DNA from 2 places in the Frischella sp. Ac48 genome. Region 2 is predicted to be linked to the other one. Evidence: riboswitches for the same ligand, from Rfam matches in the RefSeq annotation. Region 2 holds a riboswitch; the other holds the start of a gene.
The links. Region 2 has a riboswitch for preQ1 ahead of queF (preQ(1) synthase). Riboswitches for the same ligand answer to the same signal wherever they lie in the genome.
Positions count from the first base shown of each region.

Region 1: it holds a riboswitch for preQ1, as region 2 does, so the genes downstream of both, queD (6-carboxytetrahydropterin synthase QueD) here and queF (preQ(1) synthase) in region 2, are expected to answer to the same signal.

Region 1 is NZ_JAETXP010000008.1:7,755-12,655, forward strand. Features, by position in the region: gene JMI89_RS04580 (PTS transporter subunit EIIC) at 1-762, shown strand, start outside; gene JMI89_RS04585 (hypothetical protein) at 1,903-2,991, shown strand; PreQ1 riboswitch class I at 3,359-3,404, shown strand; gene queD (6-carboxytetrahydropterin synthase QueD) at 3,510-3,929, shown strand; gene JMI89_RS04595 (7-carboxy-7-deazaguanine synthase QueE) at 3,934-4,548, shown strand; gene radA (DNA repair protein RadA) at 4,571-4,901, opposite strand, start outside.
Region 2 is NZ_JAETXP010000009.1:419,742-424,642, reverse strand. Features, by position in the region: gene JMI89_RS06735 (acyltransferase family protein) at 1-182, opposite strand, end outside; gene queC (7-cyano-7-deazaguanine synthase QueC) at 204-863, opposite strand; gene queF (preQ(1) synthase) at 891-1,364, opposite strand; PreQ1 riboswitch class I at 1,367-1,411, opposite strand; gene JMI89_RS06720 (integration host factor subunit alpha) at 1,466-1,759, opposite strand; gene pheT (phenylalanine--tRNA ligase subunit beta) at 1,765-4,152, opposite strand; gene pheS (phenylalanine--tRNA ligase subunit alpha) at 4,167-4,901, opposite strand, start outside.

The DNA.
Region 1 (4,901 bases), on a different contig from region 2:
GTTGAAGCAACTCGTTTTATGGCTGGAAAATTCCCGTTCTATTTATTTGGTATTCCTGGTGCGGCATTAGCAATTTATCGTACTGCTAAACCACAAAACCGTAAAATGATATTGGGGCTGTTAGTTTCTGCTACTTTAACCGCAATTTTAACTGGGATTACTGAGCCAATTGAATTTTCATTTCTATTTGCCGGTCCTCTTTTATATGTTATTCACTGTTTATATGCTGGTTTATCCTTTATGTTATGCCACATCTTTAATGTTGGGGTTGGACAAACATTTTCGGGTAGTTTAATTGATTTTGTTTTATTTGGCGTGTTACAAGGCAATGATAAAACACATTGGTTCAATGTTATTTTAATTGGTTTACCAATGTTCCCACTTTATTATTTTACATTTAGTTTCTTAATCAAAAAATTCAATTTTAAAACTCCAGGTCGAGAAGATGATAATGAAGAAACTAAGTTATATACTAGAAAAGATGTTGAAGATGCTAAAAAAACAAAACAAAAGAAACAAAGTGATGTTTCCAGCACTATTTTAGAAGGCTTAGGAGGAAAAGATAATATTACTTATGTTGATTGTTGTGCTACTCGATTAAGAATTTCAGTGCAAGATAACAAATTAGTTGATAGAGAAATTTTAAAATCAACAGGTGCGAAAGGTATTATTATTAATGGGGAAGGTGTTCAGGTTATTTATGGACCTCATGTCACAGTCATTAAATCTCATTTAGAAGAGTACATTTCGACGTTAGAATAATATAAATTAGAGCATTTACGATATAAATAAAATGATGTTTTACCTATTTTTAATGATATTATTAGGTTAAAAATAGGTAGAACATAGAATAATGCCTAGTGTTAGTTTAGCTGATCATGGGAAGAGAATTGCTCGATTTAACTAATTAAATAATTCATCAAATAGCTTGCTGATAAACCCTCTCCAAAAGTACTATTTTTTATTTGAACAAATCATATAAAAATATTTATATTATTCAATATTTATTATAGAATATGCAAACAATAATTAAGCCACTTTTCTTACATTAAAGGTGATTAAGTACCCATATCACTATTTTATCAATTAAAAAGATGCCAGAACTTGGCACTATTCATCGAAAATATAATATCTGCAACAATTACTTTTGTATTATCTGTCGATGAAATTATTTGTTCACTTATTGAGAGCAATATAAATTGTTAAATTCTTGGGCTATTTTAAATATAAACAATTTTGTAAAAATTGACAAAAGTCCTAAATCGGCAACTTTTCATACTGTTTTAAATAAAATACATATTTACTTAATAAACAAATAAAAAGGATTATATCTATTGCGTGTTACAGTTATTGACTGTTATAACAACATTTGGGAAAGAACTCACTAGACTATCTAACTTTTTTAAGTAATTATTCTTTCCCTTTATAAAAATAATTTATAACTATTTTAATAGTAAATAAAAAAATAATAAATTTACAAGGAAATAAATTAGTGAAAAAATCATACTTTGAACTTGTGTTAAGCAAGCTCGTTGCGTGTAAATATTTTTGGCAAAAACAATGTTCTGTTATAGATATTATTTCAACGGTTTTTGCAAGAAAAAGTCGATTATTATCAATATCTTCTTTACAAATCATATTCTCAAATATCTTGGTAACAAATTATCAACAATTCACTTCTTTAAAAAAAATGTGGCTTAGGTGTTTTGGCGAAGATTTTTTTCTGTAAACAGTTTGGCGAAACTGTCCGCGACATCTAAACAATCTATTATGGGAAGTGAACCTTATATATTATTACCCAATCTAACTAAACTAACAAATTTAAGTTAGTTACGAACGATTCAAATAACCAAACGTGATGGTAGTTTGAGCACTATTTATACCACAAATGCTAATAGGATTATGAAAGCACCACAATTTATGCGTTTTTCTGATGTTAAACTTTTTTTAAATGTGCCGGCAGATGGTTTTTATCACAATCTTGTTGGTACAATTTTAGGGGACGATGATGGTGATAATGCAGAGGGAACGATATCAGGAACAATAAAAGCCACCTGGTATGATGAAAACAATCAGCAGGTACCTAATCATCGTTTAGGTGAAGAGTTATGGCATTGTGGTGGTCCATTTACACTTAAAATTGAAGTCAATAATGTAAGCGTAGCGACAAAATATGGTAATCCGCGTTCACGTTTTTATGGTAATGGGCAAATTATTAATTATATTTTTTTATCAGGTGGTAATAACATCTGTTTTCTCAAGCCTAAAGATATGACAATAAGAGATAATTCTTATAATGCTACTATATTTTATCCTAATAAGGGCTTTATCCGTTCAACAGGTTTTCCAAGTACAGGTTTTCAATATGCATCATTTAGTTTAATGGGACCCGGTCCAAATCAAGGTATATATCGTTGCTACATTTCTCATGGTTGGGGAAAAATCTCATTATCAACCGATGGAGGTATAGGACAAAATTGTACAATAACCTATCAATCTGCAACTAAGGGTGATTTTATTAATAGTGGAACGCCAGTTATAACGATGGAGTATTTTGATGGTCAAGCATGGCAATGGTTAGAGAGCTTTACTATTCCTGTACCAAGCAAATGGGCATTAGGTGGTAAGAGGATAAAATTTGGCAGCAGTAAGTCAATAAGCTCTTCATTATCATTTCCTGGATTGGATTATTGTTCTGGAGGAAAAACAACAATGTCTCAGGCGTTTGACAGAAATTATCGTATTCGATATATGTATGGACCTTATGAAATTACTAGCGACTTTGCAGGATTTGTGCGAGGAATGGGATCATTTATGGCAGAATGGGGAATATTGCGAAACTACGGAGGCGTTTGGAATAATGATTCTGAAATCTGGACTGCTGACGATGCACCCAATAATAGAATGTATCGAATTTATGGAATAACAGGGGGAATTCAGCCACGTCAAACCAATGATCCAAGTACTATAATGATCTGCCGCGGCGATTAATTGAAAACAATTTAAAATACCAACAACCAAAAATTGTTGGTATTAATAAGTGTTTTCGTTATTGCTGATGGATAATGCTTCGCGTTTTATTATCATTATAAGGTTATAATGAAACATAATGTTATATCGCTGGTATTAATTTATCGGCTATATGTAACTATATTAGTTAATCTCATAATAAATAGGGCTCATAAACGCGGTATTTATCTTGATTTATTTTAAAAAATATTCATGTAAAAAACATGTTTCGCAAAAACGAATATCCACATTTGAATTTTAGTTGAAATTAATTTATGATCATCAATATCTATTAAGTAATCAGATGATAAATTGGTTGCTGGCTTATATTTTAAAGGTGATTTATTCTATTTTCGTGGTTCGTAATCCATCCCACGTAAAAAAACTAGGAGCTTACAATGTCATATTTATCTATCCCATCTTTCAGTTTTCGTAAATGTATACCAATCCCAACAATGAATAATATTTTCATTTAATTATCCAGATAATACGAGTACGTTATGTATAAAATTGCGAAAGAATTTCAATTCGACGCCTGTCATATGTTAGATGGGCATAATGGGAAATGCCATAATTTACATGGGCATACTTATCGTTTGGTGATAGAAGTGTCTGCTCACTTAATTGACCAAGGAAGTAGTGCTGATATGGTAATGGATTTTGCTGATTTAAAGCAGATAGTAAAAAAACATATTATTGATAAATTAGATCATGCTTTTATTTATTATAAAAATAATAGTAATGAAAGCAAAATTGCTCAATTATTACAGCAAATGCAGCGAAAAATTTTTGCCTTTCCTTGCCGAACAACGGCAGAGGGGATGAGTCGTTATATTTTTAATGAACTTAAACAGTATCTTCCTATTTCGTCAGTAACCTTATGGGAAACACCAACATCCTATTGTCAATACAGTGAATAACATTATGCTAACCTATCCAATTGTTGAAATCTTTCAATCCTTACAAGGTGAAGGATATAATACTGGTATGCCTGCTATATTCATTCGTTTTGGTGGCTGTAATTTGCGTTGTCCTTGGTGTGATACTCATTTTGATCATTTTCAGAAATTTACCTTAACGGCGATATTAACGCGAGTACTTACTTACTCTGCGGAAAATATTATTATTACGGGGGGGGAGCCAACATTACAGAAATATTTGTTTGAATTAGTTGTTCGTTTAAAACGATTCGGTTATTACATCGCAATAGAAACAAATGGCTTAAGAACTGTTTGTACGGGAATTGATTATATTGCTGTTAGTCCTAAATATCATTATTGGCAAAATTATCACGATGCCCCGCTGATTAAGGCTGATGAAGTACGTATTGTAGTGGAGGACGCTGAGGATATTGAACAATTTTGTCTGGAAATGAAACAACGTATTAAAGCTAAGCATTACTATCTTTCTCCTTGTGAGCAAAATGGTGACACGACTTTATTGCCCACGCTGCAATTATTAGGCAAACTTAATCGAAATCGGCAAGATAATAAGTGGCAATTAAGTATACAGGCTCATAAAATAGCTAATATCGAATAAGCTAGGCTATGAATTTAAAAATTTAATCTAAATTTGATAAAATATCTAATGCTTCAGATAATTTTTTTACACCATAGACTTGCATATTCATTGCGGTTTTTTTGGGCATGTTACTAATTGGTACAATTGCACGTTTAAAACCATGTTTAGCTGCTTCAGCAATACGTTCTTGGCCACTTGGCACAGGACGTATTTCACCACCTAAACCAATTTCACCAAAAATAACCATATCTTGAGGTAAAGGACGATTACGTAAGCTCGATACTAAAGCTGCGACTAATGCTAAGTCAGCACTAGTTTCACTGACTTTTACGCCTCCAACAACATTAACAAAAACATCTTGATCCGCCATT
Region 2 (4,901 bases):
CCCATAATAAACATAAATAACGGAAAGATAAGATCGGCAAAAGTCAGCCCGTTCCATTTAGCATGCCTAAGTAAAGGATAGATAGCATTTGGCGACCCGGGATTATTCACTAAAATCATTCCTGCAATGGTCATTCCTCGCAATACATCCAATGAGACTAATCGTTGATGATTGTCAGACATGCATTTCCCCTTTAAATAATACTATTTAAAGCTATGGGTTAGATACTGATTTAACCCTTTTTCACGTAACTCGCAACTAGGACACTGACCACATCCGCCGTCAACCCCATAATAACAAGTGTGAGTGTGTAGCCTAATATAATCAAGATAACCGAGTTTATCAGCTATTTCCCATGTTTGCGCTTTAGTCAGATACATTAATGGGGTGATGATGTTAAACGTGTAATCCAAGGCTAAATTCATCGAAACATTCATGGATTTAATAAAGATATCTCGACAATCCGGATAACCACTAAAATCGGTTTCACATACGCCAATAATGATATCTTTAATACCGTGCTGTTTGGCATAACACCCGGCTAACAATAAAAATAGCATATTACGCCCGTCAACAAAGGTATTCGGATAATTCCCTTCTTGAGCTGATTTAATCTCTTGTGAGTCATCAATCAAGGCATTATTAGTCGTTTGTTTAATCACTGAAGTGTCAATGACGGTTTGCTTTACACCAAGATCGTCAGCAATCCATTTGGCTTTTTCAAGCTCAATGGCATGTCTTTGACCATATTGAAAGCTGATTGTTTCAACGTTTTCACGCCCATAATCAGCAATTGCTTGCAGTAGACAAGTGGTCGAATCTTGCCCACCAGAAAATATCACAAGTGCTTTACGATGTTGCATTAAAAATTTCCTGTTAGGATGAAGAGATTAACGATTATCGACTTTTTCAGGATAAAGATCGTGATTAGCTAAACGATTAAGCGCAATTTGTTCCCAGTTAGTGCTGGGTTTACCGTAATTTGCATATGGATCGATTGAAATACCGCCACGAGGTGTAAATTTACCCCAGACTTCAATGTATTTTGGATCCATTAATTTAATCAAATCCTTCATGATGATATTAATACAATCTTCATGATAATCACCGTGATTACGGAAGCTGAATAAATAGAGCTTAAGTGATTTACTTTCGACCATTTTAATATTCGGCACATACGAAATATAAATCGTCGCAAAATCAGGTTGACCTGTGATAGGACAAAGGCTGGTAAATTCCGGGCAATTAAATTTAACAAAATAATCATTACCGGGGTGTTTATTATCAAAGGTTTCTAAAATATTTGGACAATAGTCAGTTGGATAGCGAACAGATTGATCGCCAAGTAGTGTAACGTTACTCATAATTTTCCTTAGTTTTTTTTTGTGGGAGGATTGCGAACCACAGTAAAAAATAAAGCACTAACATTTGTTAGTGCTTCGATAAAACTTTTAATTAGCCTGAATTAGGCCCCTAAATTTTTTTCAACACGTTCTCGAAATTTAATCCCAGGACGAAATGTTACTACACGACGAGCAGTAATGGCAACATTTTCACCAGTTTTTGGATTACGTCCAGGACGAGATTTTTTATCGCGAATAGAAAAATTTCCGAATCCGGATAACTTCACGGTATCGCCTTTTTCTAAGGCGACTCGGATTTCCTCAAAAAATAATTCCACCAAAATTTTGGATTCTTGGCGATCAAGATTAAATTTGTCTGTTAGACGTTCTGCAATATCGGCTTTAGTCAATGTCATAATTATTATTCTCTTAATAATGCTTTAAAACGATCTTGTAAAGCAACAATACAGTTACTTACAATGTGAGTTATATCCTCGTCTTCAAGTGTACGTGCTTTATCTTGCAATATCATGCTGATAGCTAAGCTTTTTTGCCCCTCTTTGATATTTTCACCTTGATACACATCAAACAGATTGACGTTGATTAGCTGCTCACCACCAATATTTTTACATACACTTAAAACATCTGCTGCACAGACATCACTATCAACAATGATAGCTATATCCCGTCTGTTTGCAGGATACTTAGAAACATCTTTTGCTATAGGTACTGTCTTTTTATTAATTTTATCTAAAATAAATTCAAAAACAAGTGTTTTACTATTTAATCCTAATTTCTTTTCGATTTCAGGATGAATAGCCCCCAAATAGCCAACCTGTTCATCATTAACATAAATAGTCGCACTCTGTCCAGGATGTAATGCTGGATGTTGTGACTTTTTAAATTGAACTTGATCGGTCAACCCAGAAAGTGCTAACAACGATTCAACATTACCTTTTAAATCGAAAAAGTCAACCGTACGTTTTTTCATTGCCCAGTGTTCATCATAAAGATTTCCTGTAATAACACCAGCTAATAAAGTTTGCTGACTAATGCCAAATTCACTATTCACATCAGGTACAAATCGCAACCCTGTTTCGAACAATCTGACCCGCTGTTGTTGTCTGTTCTGGTTATAAATAACCGCATTAAGCAAGCCAGTCCATAATGACAAACGCATTACTGACATTTCACTTGATATTGGATTTGGTAATGCTAATGCCATCTGATTTGGGTGTATTAGACTTTGAATTTTAGGATCAACAAAGCTGTATGTTACCGCTTCTTGATAACCCTGATTAACTAATAACTGTTTAAATTTATTTAGCGAAATATTCTTTTCTGGGTTTGAATGCATCATTAATTCAATATTAAGATGTTCATTAGGAATATTGTTATATCCATAAATGCGAGCAATTTCCTCAACCAAATCCTCCTCTATTTGGATATCAAACCGCCAGCTTGGTCCCTTAACTTGCCAGTGATCATCATTAGCTATTACCTCACATCCAAGGCGAGCAAGAATATCAGTGACACGTTGCCCAGCAATATGACACCCAATCAATCGTTCAATCTTTTGTCGAGTCAACGTTATAACTGCGGGTTTCGGTAGAGCATTGTGATCGGTAACATCAGTTATTGGCCCTGCTGAACCACCACAAATCGATAATAATAACTCTGTTGCTCGTTCCATTGCGATATGTTGTAGTGAAGGATCCACGCCTCTCTCATAACGATGCGAAGCATCAGTGTGCAAACCATATTGTCTTGCCTTACCCGCAATGGTAACTGGAGAAAAGAATGCCGCTTCTAATAGCACATTTTTGCTTTCAGGTGACACCCCTGACTCTTTTCCACCAAATATTCCCGCTAATGCTAACGTTTTTTTATCATCAGCAATGACTAATGTATTGTCTTTGATCTCTATTTCATTACCATCTAATAAAATCAGTTTTTCTTGAGGATGAGCATAACGAACCGTAATGCCACCTTCAATTTTATCTAAATCAAAAGCATGCATTGGATGACCAAGTTCAATAAGCACATAATTGGTAATATCAACTACGATATCAATTGAACGAATACCACTTCGACGTAACTTTTCCTTCATCCATAAAGGTGTCGACTTTGTAGCATCTATGTTTTTTATCACCCGAGCCAAATAACGTGGCGCCGCCTCAGGTTCTAGTACTGATACATTAACTTTATCAGCAATAGTAACTTGTGGCTCCACAAATTTTGCAGGTGTAAGACTTACATCATTAATTGATGAAATATCCCTTGCAATACCCATAATGCCAAAACAATCTGACCGATTAGGAGTAACACTGATTTCGATCATTTTATCGTTTAATTGCAAGTATTTCCTAACATCTTCACCCAAGGGTGCATCATCAGGTAATTCAATAATACCACTATGATCATCGGAAATACCCAATTCAGAAAAAGAACATAACATTCCTTCTGAAGGTTCACCACGTAATTTAGCCGCCTTAATTTTAAAATCACCTGGTAACACAGCGCCAATCGTTGCGCAAGCAACCATTAACCCTTGGCGACAATTAGGAGCGCCACAAACAATATTTAGTAATTGCGCTTGACCAATATCAACTTTAGTAACCCTAAGTTTATCAGCGTTAGGATGTTGCTGACATTCAACCACTCGCCCAATCACTACTCCAGAAAAGTCACCAGCGACATTTTCTACATCATCAACTTCTAGACCAGCCATAGTGAGCTGATCACATAATTGTTCACTACTAATTGCTGGATTAACCCATTCACGTAGCCAACTTTCACTAAATTTCATGTTTGGTCCTCCAGTTAATTAAATTGTTTTAAGAAGCGTAAATCATTTTCAAAGAAAGAACGTAAGTCAGTGACGCCATAACGTAACATGGTTAATCGTTCAATCCCCATACCAAACGCAAACCCACTGTATACTTCAGGATCAATACCCACATTACGTAATACATTAGGATGAACCATTCCACATCCTAATACTTCTAGCCATTTGCCATTTTTTGCTTTAATGTCAACTTCAGCGGAAGGTTCAGTAAAAGGGAAATACCCTGGTCTGAACCGAATTTCCATATTATCTTCAAAAAAGCAGTGAAGAAAATCATGCAGTAACCCTTTTAAATGAGTAAAACTGATATTTTTATCAATCAATAAACCTTCCATTTGATGAAACATTGGAGTATGAGTTTGATCATAATCATTACGATATGTTTTCCCTGGTGCTATAATACGAATAGGTGGTTTTTGAGTTTCCATAGTCCGAATCTGTACGGTAGAAGTTTGCGTACGCAGTAAACGATTTGCATCGAACCAAAAGGTATCATGATCAGCCCGAGCAGGATGATGTGCAGGAATATTTAATGCATCAAAATTATGATAGTCATCTTCGATTTCCGGTCCTGTTTCAACAATAAAACCCAATTTACTAAAGAAATCAATTAGACGATTAATCGTTATTGTTACTGGGTGCAACCCACCCAATTCCATTTTACGTCCAGGTAAAGTTACATCAATCGTTTCGTTAGCTAATTTTGCATC